2 regions of the Actinokineospora sp. genome follow, and region 1 is predicted to be linked to the other one. Evidence: predicted binding sites of a transcription regulator. Region 1 holds the regulator's gene; the other holds the start of a gene.
What was found. The regulator LexA, encoded in region 1, represses DNA repair genes until DNA is damaged. The targets are predictions, from matches to a motif close to CGAACACGTGTTCG.
Positions count from the first base shown of each region.

Region 2: ACT4N7_RS02560 (intein-containing Rv2578c family radical SAM protein) is a predicted target of LexA. The motif match lies at 3,089-3,102, and genes of this name have one in related genera.

Region 1 is NZ_JBQTHF010000024.1:79,938-87,814, reverse strand. It holds gene nrdR (transcriptional regulator NrdR) at 1-340, opposite strand, end outside; gene ACT4N7_RS09035 (LysM peptidoglycan-binding domain-containing protein) at 816-1,286, opposite strand; gene lexA (transcriptional repressor LexA) at 1,562-2,257, shown strand; gene ACT4N7_RS09025 (hypothetical protein) at 2,264-3,289, opposite strand; gene hflX (GTPase HflX) at 3,423-4,835, opposite strand; gene ACT4N7_RS09015 (ArsR/SmtB family transcription factor) at 4,973-5,488, opposite strand; gene ACT4N7_RS09010 (MFS transporter) at 5,567-6,829, shown strand; gene dapF (diaminopimelate epimerase) at 6,876-7,715, opposite strand; gene miaA (tRNA (adenosine(37)-N6)-dimethylallyltransferase MiaA) at 7,726-7,877, opposite strand, start outside.
Region 2 is NZ_JBQTHF010000006.1:79,260-87,136, reverse strand. It holds gene ACT4N7_RS02580 (transglutaminase family protein) at 1-609, opposite strand, end outside; gene ACT4N7_RS02575 (transglutaminase-like domain-containing protein) at 606-1,421, opposite strand; gene ACT4N7_RS02570 (YibE/F family protein) at 1,468-2,730, opposite strand; gene ACT4N7_RS02565 (hypothetical protein) at 2,754-2,999, opposite strand; gene ACT4N7_RS02560 (intein-containing Rv2578c family radical SAM protein) at 3,112-5,034, shown strand; gene ACT4N7_RS02555 (helix-turn-helix domain-containing protein) at 5,073-5,996, opposite strand; gene aspS (aspartate--tRNA ligase) at 6,416-7,877, shown strand, end outside.

The DNA.
Region 1 (7,877 bases):
GGAGCGGGCCGAGGATGGCCAGGCCGACCTCGTGGCTCGGGATCTCCGCGCTCCCGGTGGCCCGGATGGTCTCCTCCACCTTCTGCGCCAACTGCTGGAACTGGTCCTCGTCCACCGGCCTGCCCTGACAGGCGCGCCGGACGCCGCGGACCACCTTGTCGCGGCTGAACGGCTCGGTGACCCCCGACCGCTTCACCACAGCGAGGACGGCCTCCTCGACCGTGGTGAACCTGCGGCTGCACTTCGAGCAGGACCGCCTGCGCCGGATCACCTGCCCGTCGTCGACCTCGCGGGAGTCGACGACCCTGGAGTCGGAGTGCCGACAGAACGGACACCGCATCGGACCTCACCCCACTCCTCGAACGGCTGTCGGACACCTGGCGTACCCCGATCGGCAGAGCGCACACCGCCACGCTTGGTGATCAATCTGTGGATAACACGTGGATGAGGGGTGGATAACTCACCCCAACCTGTGGACGAACTACAGGGGCGTAACTACTAGATGTTGGGGTCGACGGTATGCCTCAACGCCACATAGTGCAAGCCGACACGGCCCGGAAGGCACCGAACGTGAGCGATTCACGAGCGCGCGCACAGCCGGTGGCACCGACATCCAGGTGAACGTCACACATCACCCGTCTGGACTAACGCCGGTCTGGCCGACGCACTCACCGGACGTAGGCGGTGGACCACGAACCGCGCACGACAGCAGGCGTGATCCACACCACGCGTCCGGCACCGACACGGACGCCTTCGCGACACCGTCCCCACGAACGGCACGCGGCACTACGAGTGGTCGCCTCGCGGCGGCCGGGTCAGCGTAAGAACGGCACCGTCAGCGGCTGTCCGACCGCGACGTCGGAACCGGTGAGCGAGTTCAACTCGCGGATCTTGGCCACGACGGCCTCGATGTCGCTCCCGGGCGCCATCCGCCCGGCCAACTCCGACAGACTCTCCCCCGGCGCGACACGCACCACCGTGGTCGCCTCCGGGACGTCGGCACCGCCCGCCACCGAACCCGCGAACGCGCCGAGCCCGTAGACCGCCAGCGCCACCACCGCCGCGATCCCGACGAGGACGGCGATCGGCGCAGGCGCGCGGCGGGGCGCGCAATCCGGCCTGGCGACGACGTGCGGCGCGCCCGCCACCCGCGGCCGACCGGGTGGCCCGAGCCTGCCCCGCCCGGTCCGGCGAACCGGGCGCAGCGCGGGCCTCGGCGGCGCCACCACGTGCGAAGACCTGCCCGCGACCCGCTCGGCCGACCCGGATGTCAGCAGTGCCGTCATCGCAACCTCCTCGAACTACCGTTCGATCGAACGTCCGTGCGAATGTGTACCACCTGGCACCGACAAAATCGAGAGTTCCCCGGCGTGTCGCTCGAACAGGTGTTTGATCTCCCCAGGTCGGCGGGCTACCGTCGACCCCGGAGATGATCGACGTGGATCCATCACCGGGGCGCCAGTGGCCGCCCCGGGTTCGTACGGGAGGCAGCGCAGTGGCAGGCACGAGTGGTCGGAAGCCCGCAGGGGCACCGAAGAGGAAGCCCCTTGCGGGCGGCAACGTGCGCAGTTTCCCCGAGCTGGACCAGACCCCGGACGGCGCCGAGCTGCCGCTGCGGCAGCGGCAGGTGCTGGAGGTCATCCGGTCCTGGGTGCAGCGCTTCGGCTATCCGCCCAGCGTCCGGGAGATCGGCGAGGCGGTGGGCCTGACGTCCACCTCGTCGGTGGCCTACCAGCTCCGCGCCCTGGAGGAGAAGGGCTACCTGCGCCGCGATCCGAACCGGCCGCGCGCGATCGGCGTGCTCCCCGCCGACGCGACACCCGCGCAACTGCGCGGCGAGCGGATCACCCCGGTGATCATCGAGCAGGACGACCAGGGGCCCAAGCCGACCTACGTGCCGGTGCTCGGCCGGATCGCCGCCGGTGGCCCGATCCTGGCCGAACAGGCCATCGAGGACGTGTTCCCGCTGCCGAAGGAGATCGTCGGCGAGGGTTCGCTGTTCATGCTCAAGGTCGCGGGCGACTCGATGATCGACGCCGCCATCGCCAACGACGACTGGGTCGTGGTGCGCCAGCAGCCCACCGCCGACAACGGCGAGATCGTCGCCGCGATGATCGACGGCGAGGCCACGGTGAAGACGTTCAAGCGCCGCGACGGCCACGTCTGGCTGCTGCCGCACAACGAGGCGTACGAGCCGATCCCGGCCGACGACGCGACCATCCTTGGCAAGGTCGTGGCGGTGTTGCGCAGGCTCTGAGCGGTCTCAGGCGCGCTTGCGCGCGCGACGGTGCATGAGCCACAGCGTCCCGCCGACGGCTACGGCGGTGAACCCGATCGCGGGCAGGGTCGCGAGCCCGCCACCGTCAGCCGGGGCAGGCGCCGCCGCGCCGCCGGAGCGGTCCGCGGTGTCGGCCGGAGCGGGCTCGGACCTCGCCGGGGCCAGCGCCGTCGCGCCGGGCACCACCCGGATGGGCTCGCCGACGCCCTCGGATGCGGACACGAGCGTGCCGTCCGGTTCGAGCGCGATGGCCTCGCCCTGCTGCTCCCCCGGCAGCGGGACCCTGGCGGGCTCCCGCTTGAGCGCGGCCAGGACGTCGCCGTCCGGCGCGGCGTAGAGGTACGCGTCGGTGTAGGTGCGCAGCGCGACGACAGTGCCGTCCGGGCTCACCGCGCCGCCGGTAACCAACACCGAGCCGACGATCGGGGGAACGGGCCCGCCCTGGGTGTCGGTGCTGCTCAACTGCACTGAGCCGACGTTCTCCAACATCGTCGGCCCTGGGCTCACCAGGGCTGCGATAGGCCGGTAGATGTCCGCGCGGCCGAGCGGGTTCTTGGTGACCAGGTACGGCGTGCCGGTCCGGTCGAGCAGCAGCGCCTCGGTGTCGTGTGGACCGTCGGGATAGGTCAGTCGGTACAGCGTGGTCTTCCCGGCGGGCGTGAGCGCGATCAGCGCGACCGTGGTGCGCTTCTTGTCGTTGTCGCCGACGTCGGCCAGCCAGAACGTCCCGTCGGCCGCGCGGGCGAGGTCCTCGACGTCGAACGGGTCGGTCGGCCCGCTGATCACACGCTCGACCACGCACGCCTTGGTCAGCACGAACACGCTCGACTTGGTGCCGCCGTCGTTCACCGCGTACCACCGGTCCCCGTCGGCGACCAGGCCCGACAGCTCGCCGAGCCGCTTGTCCGCCGTGACGCACTTGTCCGACGGGGCCTGCGGCTGCGCCACCGCACCCGCGGCACCGAACCCCACCAACCCCGCGACGAGCGCGGCGGTCACCAACGCCCGCACTGCCACCTCCCACTCCAGCGACTCCCACCCACGGTAGCCGTCGGGAAGTCCACGCAATGCAGGACGTGTCCGACCGCGCCGGGTTCACCCGGACGTGCCGAAGACCCCGGCGAACCGGGGCCTTCGGCGCGGTCTACGCGGAGCTGCCGTTGGCGGTGAAGCCCGCCAGCACCCCCGCGAGGTCGACATTGACCCGAGCCCGGAGCTGGGTGCCCGCCTCGGTGTGCTCCTCGGTCAGCACCTCGCCCTCGCGGTACACCCTGGCCACCAGCTCGCCGCGCGCGTACGGGACGAGTACGTCGACCTCGTGGTCGGGGCGCGGCAGCAGTTCGGCCATCCGCTCACGCAGCTCGGGCATGCCCGCACCCGTGTGCGCGGAGACGAACACCGCGCCGGGCAACAGGTGGCGCAGCCGGGCCAGCGCGAACTCGCTGGTCGCGTCGACCTTGTTGACCACCACCAGCTCGGGCGGCATCCGCAGGTCGCGGCGCTCGCCGATGTCGTTGAGCACCTCGCGCACGGCCGTCACCTGCCACTCGGGCATCGGGTCGGCGCCGTCGACCACGTGCACGACCAGATCGGCGTCGGCGACCTCGTCCAATGTGGACCGGAACGCCTCGACGAGCTGGTGCGGCAGGTGGCGCACGAACCCGACCGTGTCGGTCAGCGTGTAGACGTGGCCTTCCGGCGTCTCGGTGCGCCGGGTCGTCGCGTCGAGGGTGGCGAACAGCGAGTCCTCGACGAGGACGCCCGCGCCGGTGAGCGCGTTGAGCAGGCTCGACTTGCCCGCGTTGGTGTAGCCGGCGATGGCCACGCTCGGGATCGAGTTGGCGACGCGCCTGCCGCGCTTGGTGTCGCGGACCGTGCCCATCGCCTTGATCTCCTTGCGCAGCTTGGAGATCTTCGCGCGGATGCGGCGCCGGTCGGTCTCCAGCTTGGTCTCACCGGGACCGCGCAGACCCACGCCGCCGTTGCCGCCGCCCGCCCGGCCACCCGCCTGGCGGGATAGCGTCTCGCCCCAGCCGCGCAGACGCGGCAGCAGGTACTGGAGCTGCGCCAGCTCGACCTGGGACTTGCCCTCCCGGGACCGCGCGTGCTGGGCGAAGATGTCCAGGATCAGCGCGGTGCGGTCGACAACCTTGACCTTGAGTCGCGCCTCCAACTGCTGGAGCTGGCTCGGCGAGAGCTCGCCGTCGCAGATCACGGTGTCGGCGCCGGTCGAGCGGACGATGTCGCCGAGCTCCTGCACCTTGCCGGAGCCGATGTAGGTCGCCGGGTCGGGCCGGTCGCGGCGCTGCACGAGGCCCTGGAGCACCTCGGAACCCGCGGTCTCGGCCAACCTGGCCAACTCGGCGAGCGACGCCTCGGACTCCAGCGCGGAACCGTCGGTCCACACCCCGACGAGCACCACCCGCTCCAGGCGGAGCTGCCGGTACTCGACCTCGGTGATGTCCTGCAGTTCGGTCGAGAGACCCGCTACGCGCCGTAGCGATGAGCGCTCTTCCAGTTCGAGTTCACCGAGGGAGACCTCAGCCGGATCGGTCATCGCGCCGTTGATCTCCTGCTGAGTGAATTCCTCTGTCACCTGGTGAACCCGTCCTTCGTGTAGTGGCGAAACAGTCGGTACCCGTTCGGTATCCGGCCTCTCCATGGTCGCACGTTGTAGCCGGCAATTCGACCCGGTTATTCACCGGGATAGAACGCGACGTAGATGGCGGTGCGGGCGGCGCCCTGCGCGAGTGGTCGCCGCGCGTACTCGTCGAGCAGGGCGCTGATCCGGTCCATCAGCTCCGCCCGGCCGGACTCGTCCACCTGAACGACCAGGCGGGTCTGGTCGACCTTGGCCAGGCCGGCGTCGGACACCTCGCCGAGGTACGCCTGCAGCATCGCCTCGGCCAAGTCGACCCGCCCGTCGTACCGGTAGCTCAGCCCCCAGGACAACCCGGTCGAGCGATACGGGATCTCCTTCGCCCCGCGGTTGCCCCGGCGTGCGGGCAGCGCTTCGAGGAATCCGGCGGCGACGAGTTTGCGCACGTGGTGCAGCGTGGTCGAGGGGTCCTTGTCGAGCCGCTCGGCGATCTCCTTGTTCGTCAGGGGTCGGTGGTAGGCAAGGCGGATGATCCGCAGCCGGACCGCCGACCCCAACGCCTCCAGTTCGACCGGCGTCGCGGCACGACGGTTCACGGGAAGTTCGCTCACCCCCCAACTCTAGGACCGCGGACCTGTGCCTGTGCACAAGTGATTGACACTTTCCAATCACTTTGCCACCATACCCACATGACCACACTCCGCACCCACCACGACTTCCGCAGACTCTGGGCAGGCGACACGATCGCCCAGTTCGGCACGGCGGTCGGCCACATCGTGCTGCCGCTGCTGGCGGTGGCCGTGCTGAACGCGACCCCGTTCGAGATGGGTGTGCTGACGGCCGCGGAGACAGCGGCGTTCCTGCTGATCGGACTGCCCGCCGGCGCCTGGGTCGACCGCGTGCGGCGAAAACCGCTCATGGTGCGCATGGACCTGGCCCGCGCCGCCCTGCTGCTCACCGTGCCCACCGCGTGGTGGCTGGGCATGCTGACGCTCACCCAACTCGTCGTCGTTGCCCTGCTGGTCGGCGCCTGCACCGTGTTCTTCGACGTCGGCTACCAGTCGTACCTGCCGTCACTCGTCGGGCGCGGGCACCTGATCGAGGGAAACGCGAAGCTGCAGGCCAGCCACTCCGTGGCCCAATTCAGCGGCCCGGCGTTAGGTGGCGTGCTGAGCCAGGCACTCGGCGCGGCCACCGCCTTGCTGACCACCGGCCTGGGCTACCTGGCGTCTGCGGCGTTCCTGTCCAGGATCAAGGCGGCCGAACCGGAGCCCGCTCGGCCCGTAGAACGCGACCTGCGCGCGGAGGTCGCCGAGGGGCTGCGGTTCGTCCTGCACAACTCCTACCTGCGGGCGATCGTCGGCTGCACGGCGACGTGGAACCTGTTCTTCGGCGTCGAGGGTGCGGTGTTCGTGTTGTTCCTGGCCCGTACGATCGGCCTGAACGCGACCGGGATCGGCCTGGTCATGGCGTTGGCCGGGGTGGGCGGCGTGCTGGGCGCGGTGGCGTCGTCCCGGGTGAACCGGGCCATCGGCCAGGCCCGCGCCATCTGGCTGGTGCCCCTGGCCAGCGCACCGTTCGGCCTGCTCATCCCACTGGCTCAACCCGGCTGGTCGGTGAGCCTCGTCGTAGTGGGCTTCCTGGTCGTCAGCTTCTCCGGCGTGGTCTACAACGTGGCCCAGGTCAGCTTCCGCCAGGCCATCTGCCCCGACCACCTGCTCGGCCGAATGAACGCCAGCGTCCGCTTCATCGTCTGGGGCACCCTCCCGCTGGGTGCGCTGATCGGCGGCACCCTCGGCACCTGGATCGGCGTCCGAGCCACTCTGTGGGTGGCTGTCACCGGTTGGCTCCTGGCCTCGCTGTGGGTAGTCCTGTCACCCCTGCGCTCCTTACGCGACATCCCCGAACCGGAGGAGGTGCCCACACCGACCCCACACGGCCCAACTGCCTAACCGGCAAGGGGACAACCCCGCAACGGTGACCCCAGCGCACCGTCTGTCAGGAGACGTGGGCGGCCCACCAGCCCGGGTCGAGTTCACCGCGCGCGACGAAGACGGCAGGACCGGTCAGGGTGCTGGTGGTTTCACCGATGGTCACGTGGACCGTGCCACCCGGAATGTGCACAGTGGACCGACCAACGGACTCACCGCGGGCATGCAGGGCGGCGGCGACCGCCGCGACGGTGCCGGTGCCGCACGACCGGGTCTCGCCGACACCGCGTTCATGGACGCGCATGCGGATCTCGCCGGGACCGGCGGGAACAACGAACTCGACGTTGACGCCGTAGGGGAAGAACATCGGGTTCACGCCGGGCTGCGTGGTCAGGTCGAGCAGGGCAAGGTCGACTCCGTCGAGCACACACGCGAGGTGCGGGTTCCCGACGTCCACGGCGAGACCCTCGAACGACGTGCCCGACACACTCGCGGACGAGCGGCCGAAGATCTGGACCGGTCCCATGTCGACGGTGACCGAGCCGTCGTCGTGCACGACTACCGGGCGCACGCCCGCGCGGCTGCCCACCGGGAACTCCGCGGTGTCCACGAGACCGGCGTCGCGGAGGTAGCGGGCGAAGACGCGGACGCCGTTGCCGCACATCTCGGCCACGGAACCATCGGCGTTGCGGTAGTCCATGAACCAGACGTCGCCGCCGAGGTCGGCGGGGGCGTCGGGGACGGCTTTGGCCCGCACGACGCGCAGCACGCCGTCGGCGCCGAGGCCGCGGCTGCGGTCGCAGAGCGCGCGGACCCGCGCATCGGTCAGCTCCAACTCGCCGTGGGGGTCGGGCAGCAGCACGAAGTCGTTCTCCGTGCCGTGCCCCTTGAGGAACGCGATCGCCACGGTGACCAGGCTACGGGCGCACCAGCGCGAGCGCGGCGTCGACCAGGTCGGCGCGGGCGGCGTCGAGCCAGGTGATCCGCTTGTCGCGGCGGAACCAGGAGCGTTGCCTGCGCACGAACCGCCGGGTGGCGCGCGCGGTCTCCTCGGCGGCGCCTGCCAAGT
Region 2 (7,877 bases), on a different contig from region 1:
CAGGTGACACAGCGCGAGCATCAGGTGCGCGGTGTCCTGGCAGACCCCGCGCCCGCCCGCCAGCGCCTCGGCGGCCGTGGTTCGCACGGTCGTCACGCCGTGCTCGTAGGCGACCGCCTCGTGGACCTCCGCGCAGATCCGCTCGGCCAGGTCGAGCCCCCGGGCGCCGTCGCCCGCGAGGTCGGCGGCCAGGGCGCGGAGCCGGTCGTCGGCGGCGGTGAGCCTGGTGGGGCGCAGCAGCCGCGGGTCGGTCAACGCGGCGGCGGGCAGCACCGGCGGCCCGTCTCCGCGGACCCGTTCGAGGACGGCGGTGACGCGGAACTCGACGCTGCGCTCGACCCGCGCCGCGTGGACGCGCACGATGGTGTTGCCCGCGGCGTCGCGGCGCACCTCGCGCCGGGTGGCCGCGCCGGTCACGTCCACCCGGTGCGCGCGTCGGTGCAGGTCGCCGTGGCGGACCGGCGGCACCACGACCAGCCGCTGCAGCACGGCCTCGACCGGCGCGTCGTAGTCGTAGCGGAAGCTCTGCTCGATCCGGTAGGTGATCCGACGGGCCGACTCCAGGTCGAGGCCGCGGTGGTCGAGCAGCGGCGCGCGGTCGATCGTCACCGGGGGACCTCCTCGGCGTGCACGACCATCGATTCCAGGACGGGCGCGCCGAAGGTGGTCGCCATCGCCACGTCGGAGGCGTCCCGGCCGCGGCCGATGACGACGCGGCCCTTGAGCCTGCGGTTGTTGCGCGGGTCGAAGGTCCACCAGCGGCCGCCGAGCCAGACCTCCATCCACGCGGCGAAGTCCATCGGCACCGGCTCGGGGTCCACGTCGATGTCGGGCAGGTAGCCGAAGACGTAGCGCGCCGGGATGTTCAGCGACCGGCAGAACGAGATGGCCAGGTGGGTGAAGTCGCGGCACACGCCGAAGCCGGAGGTGTTGACGTCGGCCGCTGTCGACTGCGCGGTGGTGCTGCCGTAGCGGAACTCCAGGTGCTCGTGCACGTGGTCGCAGATCGCCTGGACGCGGCGGTGGCCGGTCGCCGTGCCGCCGAAGCGCGACCACGCCTCGTCGCCGAGCATGTCTGGCAGGCAGTAGCGGCTGGGCAGGGTGTAGATCAGCACGTCGTCGGGCAGGGCCTCGGGCGGCAGCTCCGGCGCGTCCGGGTCGGCGTCCTCGGTCGCGTCGGGCACGTCGACCAGCGCCTCGTAGTGGAAGCTGGACCGGCCCGCGGGCAGGATCAGCCGCAGGCAGGAGTTGCCGTAGAGGTCGGTGTAGCCGCGGCTGCCCACCTCCGGCTCGACCGAGGACCGCTCGCTCCGCACCGTCACCGGGTCCTCGTGCCGGGGCCGCACCTGGAACACCGTCGGCGTGTCGATCTCGGCCAGATACCCGAACTCGCAGCCCACCCGCACCCGACGTACCACCATCGCCCCATGATCCCCGCGCATTGTTACGGTCGCACAACGTCGCTGGTCAGGACACCCGCGCCGGTTCGCGGACGGCGACCAGCGCGGCCACCGCCGTGGTGATCGGCACCGCCGCCACCAGCCCGATGCTGCCCACCAGGGTGCGCACGATCTCCTGCGCGATCGATTGCGAACCCAGGATCGCGCCCAGCCCGACCCCCGAGATCGACGAGTACAGCAGCACCGGCAGTGCCGCGCCCGCATACGCCATGACCAGCGTGTTCACCGCCGACGAGACGTGGTCGCGGCCGATGCGCAGGGCCGCCGCGTACAGCTCGCGCCACCCCAGCGCCGGGTTCGCCGCGCGCAACTCCCACACCGCGCTCGTCTGGGTGACGGTGACGTCGTCGAGCACCCCCAGCGCGCCGATCACGATGCCCGCGAGCAGCAGGCCGCGGGTGTCGATGCCCTGGCCCAGCGTGCCGACGAGGGTGGCGGTGTCCTCGTCCAGGCCGGTGAGCTGGGCCGCCGCGGCGAACAGCGCGCTGAGCAGGCCGATGAGCGCGAGGCTGACCATCGTGCCGAGCACCGCGGTCGAGGTCCGCGCGGACAGGCCGTGGGTCAGGTAGAGCACCACGAACATGATCACACCCGCGCCCGCGATCGCGACCAGCAGCGGGTTCTCGCCGCCGATGATCGCGGGCAGCACGAACAGCAGCAGCACCGCGAAGCTCAGGCCCAGCGCCGCCAGCGCCTTGAGCCCCTGCCACCGCCCCAGGATCAGCACCGCGACCGCGAACAGCGCCGCCAGCAGCGCCAGCGGGGTGCCGCGCTGGAAGTCGACGAGCTGGTAGGACTGGCCGCTGAGCGGGTCTCCGCCGCTGTAGGAGAGCACGACGTCGTCGCCGACGGAGAACCGCGGCGTACTCGGCTCCAGCGGCACGGCGGTGCGGATGTCGCTGCCCGCCGCGCGTCCGTCGGACATCACCACGGTCACCGTGAGGCAGAGATCCTCGCCGCCGCCCGCGCACGGCCCGGACTCGGCCGCGGTGACGGTGCCGAGCACGGGCTGCTGGTTGTTCCCGACGCCGGTCGGGCCGTCGCCGAAGGGGAACAGCAGCACCATGCCCACCGCGGCGGCCAGCGCGAACGGGGCCAGCAGCAGGCCCAGCAACCTGCGCACCGGCCGAGACGCGGGCTCGACCGGACCGTGCCCGTGGCTGTGTCCGTGCCCGTGGCGGTGCTTCTGCCCTTGCCCGCGCGGCTCCTCCGCCTTGGCGTGCCGGGCCTCGCGGACACGCGGGATCGGTTGGGTCTCCCAGTCGTCCACCCGTGCATCCTGTCAGGGCGCCGTCAGTGCGTGTCGTAGATCCCTCGGTAGTGGCGCAGCGCGGCGGCGCTGATCCGGTCGGCGTCCCAGTCCTCGAACCGGTTGGGGCAGAGTCGATCCGGGTCCACCGAGTACTCCCCGGTGTCGAGTATCCGGGCGGCGAGCAGCCTGCCCGCGCCGCCCGCGTGGGTAACCCAGCACGCCTCGGCAAGGTGATAGGCGACGCTCGCGCCCACGATCCCCGCGCCGACGACGATGACCTCCGGCATGCGCACCTCGATTTGTGACACTTCGCCGCCAATTCTGCGAGCTAGTGTCATACCGGAGCCCGTCCGAGGTGACGAGGTTGCGCCTTGTTCGAACATGTGTTCGACTAGGGAGGTGCGATGGGACGGACAGCGGGTGGCCGCGAGCGACGAGCAGGCCCTACCCGGCCTGCCAGGACTGGTGCGCAGTGTGCGGACGCCGGAGTTCGCCGGGATGGTGTTCCACGAGGTGCGGGCCAAGTCCGTACTCAACCGGGTCCCCGGCGATTCGCCGATGCCGTTCCGGTGGACGGTCAACCCGTATCGGGGCTGTTCGCACGCGTGCAGCTACTGCCTGCACGGCGACACCCCGGTGCTGATGGCCGACGGCACCACCAAGCCGATCGCCGACCTGCGCGTCGGCGACGTGGTCTACGGCACCGAGCGGCGCGGCAGCTACCGGCACTACGTGCCCACCGACGTCCGCGACCACTGGAGCACCGTCAAACCCGCGTACCGGGTCACCCTGCAGGACGGCACCCAGCTCATCGCCAGCGGCGACCACCGGTTCCTCACCGAGCGCGGCTGGAAGCACGTCACCGGGGTCGTGTCCGGCCCTGGCAGACGCCCCCACCTGACCACCGGCAACAAACTGATGGGCACCGGCCGGTTCGCCGCGCCGCCCAAGGACACCGCCGACTACCGCCGCGGCTACCTGTGCGGCATCGCCCGCGGCGACGGCGGTCCGACCCCGCCGGAGCAGGTCGGTGTCCGCGTCGCCGAGTACCTCACCGGCGACCTCCCGCTGAGCCTGCCGATCGAGTGGCCGCGGCTGCCCACCGACGAGTGGCGCAAGGGCCTGCTCGCGGGCGTGTTCGACGCGGACGGCACCTTCGCGCACCGCATCGTGCGACTGCCGAACTTGGGCGGCCGCACCCTCGCCGCGGTGCGGGAAGCGTTGGGCGCCTTCGGTTTCCAGCACGCGGTGGAGCAGCGCCGGGCCCCGGACGGCAAACGGTGCGTCCGGGTCGACGGCGGCCTCGCCGAGCACCTGCGCCTGTTCCACACCGTCGACCCGGCGATCACCGCGAAGCGCACGGTCGACGGCGCGGCGGTGAAGTCGGCGGCCCGGCTCGGCGTGGTCGCCGTGGAGCCCCTGGGGCTCGACCTGCCCCTGTTCGACCTCACGACCGGCACCGGCGACTTCATCGCCAACGGCGTGGTCAGCCACAACTGTTTCGCCCGCAAATCCCACACCTACCTCGATCTCGACGCGGGCGCCGACTTCGACAGCCAGATCGTGGTCAAGGTCAACGCCGCCGAGGTGCTCGCCCGCCAGGTGCGCTCGCCGCGGTGGACCCGCGAGCACGTGGCCATGGGCACCAACACCGACCCGTACCAGCGCGCGGAGGGGCGCTACGCGCTGATGCCCGGCATCATCCGCGCCCTGGCCGGGTCGGGCACCCCGTTCTCCATCCTGACCAAGGGCACCGTGCTCTCCCGCGACCTGCCGCTGCTCGCCGCCGTCAGCAGGGATGTCTCAGTCGGCCTCGGCGTGTCGATCGCCCTGCTCGACCGCGACCTGCAGCACAGCCTCGAACCGGGCACCGCCAGTCCGCAGGCGCGGCTGGAACTCGTCCGCCGAATCACCGACGCGGGCCTGCCCTGCGGCGTGTTCGTCGCACCCGTCCTGCCCGGACTCACCGACACCGTGGCCCAGTTGGACGCCCTGCTCGCCGAGATCGCCGCCGCGGGCGCGACCGGGGTGACCGTGCTGCCGCTACACCTGCGCCCCGGCGCCCGCGAGTGGTTCGCCGCCTGGCTGGCGCGCGAACACCCGGCCCTGGTCCCGCTCTACCGGCGCGTGTACGGCCGCGGGACCAACGCCGACATCCGCTACCGCCGCGCCCTCGCCACCCGCATCGCGCCCCTGCTCCGCAGGCACGACATGGCCCCGAAACCCTCGGCGGACGGCGATGCCCGGTGGCCGGGCGGCAGCCTGCCCGCGGGCGCCGACGCCGACGTGCCACTTCGCCAGGAGCAACTGACCCTGCTCTGACCCGGTCTGCTGCGAGGAAGTTGTGCGGGTTTTGCCTGCTAGTCAGGCCACTCCCAGCGGACGCACAGGATGCCCGGGCCGAAGTCCAGGGCCACCGCGTGCGCCTTGCCGTCGAGCGTGACGTCCAGCTTGCGCCGGTTCGTCACCTGGTCGTCGGTGTCGACTGTGTACTGCTCCAGGTACGCGGGCAGCGCCCGCGGGTCGAAGCGCAACTCCAGCACGAACTCGCGGACCGGGCTGGTGAACTTGCGGCAGTAGCTGTCGTCGCCGCGGGAGTAGGGCGGGCCGGGGTGCTGCAGCACGTAGTCGACGATGGTCGTGTCGCCGCGGGCGAGCGGCTGGTCGAGCAGGATCTCCGCGGCCACCAGGCCCGCGGACGCGTCGTGCGCGACCCGGCCGATGCGGCACGTGTCGCCCGCGGTGATCTCGGGGAACGGCCTGCCGGGCAGTTCAAGGTCGTAGACCATCAGCGTCCGGTCGGCCCCGTCGCGCTCGGCGCGGAAGACCTGGCGGACGCTGATCGACTTCTCGCCGCGGTCGGCGGCGATCTCCATCTTGTCGTGCTGGCTGAGCTTGATCAGCGCCGCGTCGGTGGTGAAGTCGATCCGCTTGAGCAGGTGCGAGACCGGCTCGCTGTTTCCCCACAGCGCCTCGACGGTCAGTCGGGAGGACTCGCGGTTGACCCGGCCGCGCGGCCGCGGCGGGCCGAGCAGCGCTATCAGCGACCCCGTGGGGACGCCGAGCACCTCTTCGAGGTGACCGAGCGCGGCCAGCGATTCGGCCCGCTCGGGCCTGCGTCTGCCGGACTGCCAGTAGCTCAGTGCCGTCACACTGATCGAGACGCCGCGGGCCCGCAGTCGGTACTGGATACGGTCCAGGCTCAGGCCACTGGCCTGGATAGCCGACCGCAGCGCTGCGGGGAACGCGTCGGCCGCCAGGGACTCCGGCTGCTCGGCCGTCATCGCATGGCGGACACTCCCGTTCTGGTGAAGTTCACGAACTGGCTCGCGGGTGATACCGCTACCCATGTGCACTCCCTGGGTTTCCCCTTACGCCCTGACGGTCACATTACGTCTTGGGGGGCCCTGTGGGTAGCCGCAGTGTTAATTCGTGGGTAACCGAATCGCTGCCTGCGGTGACCGGATAGGTACCTTGGCTGAGAGGCTATACCCCCATTCGGGTCAATTTCCACCACTGAACGGTTCACTCCGATGGTTGGGCGCCGAGCCTTCCCCTGGACGGGTGACGGGGTCGACAGGCAGGGCGAAACCTGCTGGACGGAACCCGCCCTCCGTTGGCTAGCCTGACCTCCACACCGTGGTCACGCGCGCACTCGCCGCCGGACCGCGTCCCCTTCGCTGGACATAGGAGAACGCAACCCGTGATCCGCACGCACGAGGCCGGAACCCTCCGCGCCGAGCACGCCGGGCAGGCCGTCACCCTGAGCGGGTGGGTGGCCCGCAGGCGCGATCACGGTGGTGTGATCTTCATCGATCTGCGGGACGCCTCCGGCGTGGCGCAGGCGGTGTTCCGCGAGGGCGAGATGGCCGAGCGCGCGCACCGGCTGCGGGCCGAGTTCTGCGTCCGGGTGGTCGGCGAGGTCGCGGCGCGGCCCGCGGGCAACGAGAACCCGGAGATCCCGACCGGCGCAATCGAGGTGCTGGTCACCGAGTTGGAGGTGCTCAGCGAGTCCGCGCCGCTGCCCTTCCCGCTCGACGACCACCTCACCGTCGGCGAGGAGGTCCGGCTCCGGCACCGCTACCTCGACCTGCGCCGCTCCGGCCCGGCGCGTGCCATGCGGATGCGCAGCGAGGCGAACCGGATCGCCCGCGCCGTGTTGCACGACGAGCGGTTCGTCGAGGTCGAGACCCCGACGCTGACCAGGTCCACGCCCGAGGGCGCCCGCGACTTCCTGGTGCCCGCGCGGCTGCAGCCCGGCTCCTGGTACGCGCTGCCGCAGTCGCCGCAGTTGTTCAAGCAGCTACTCATGGTCGGCGGCCTGGAGCGCTACTACCAGCTCGCCCGCTGCTACCGCGACGAGGACTTCCGCGCCGACCGGCAGCCCGAGTTCACCCAGCTCGACATCGAGATGAGCTTCGTCGACCAGGACGACGTCATCGCCCTCGGCGAGCGCATCGCGGTGGCGCTGTGGCGCGAGCTGGCGGGCCACGAGATCGCGGGCCCCGTCCCGCGCATCACCTACCACGACGCGATGGCGCGCTACGGCTCCGACAAGCCCGACCTGCGTTTCGACCTGGAGCTGACCGAGCTGACCGAGTACTTCGCCGAGACCCCGTTCCGGGTGTTCCAGGCGCCGTACGTCGGCTCCGTGGTCATGCCGGGCGGGGCGGGCCAGCCGCGCAAGCAGCTCGACGCCTGGCAGGAGTGGGCCAAGCAGCGCGGCGCCAAGGGCCTGGCCTACGTCCTCGTCGGTGCGGACGGCACGCTCGGCGGCCCGGTCGCGAAGAACCTGTCCGAGGCCGAGCGCGAGGGCCTGGCCAAGGCCGCGGGCGCCGAGCCCGGCGACTGCGTGTTCTTCGCCGCGGGCGACCGGGCCGGGGGCCGCGCGCTGCTCGGCGCCGCCCGGCTGGAGATCGGCAGGCGCTGCGGGCTGATCGACGAGGCCGCGTGGTCGTTCGTCTGGGTGGTCGACGCGCCGCTGTTCGAGGAGGCCGCCGCCGCGCAGAGCGCGGGCGACGTGGCCGTCGGCACCGGCCGCTGGACTGCCGTGCACCACGCCTTCACCTCGCCGACCCCGGAGTGGGTCGACCGGTTCGAGCAGGACCCGGCGAACGCGCTGGCCTATGCCTACGACCTGGTCTGCAACGGCAACGAGATCGGCG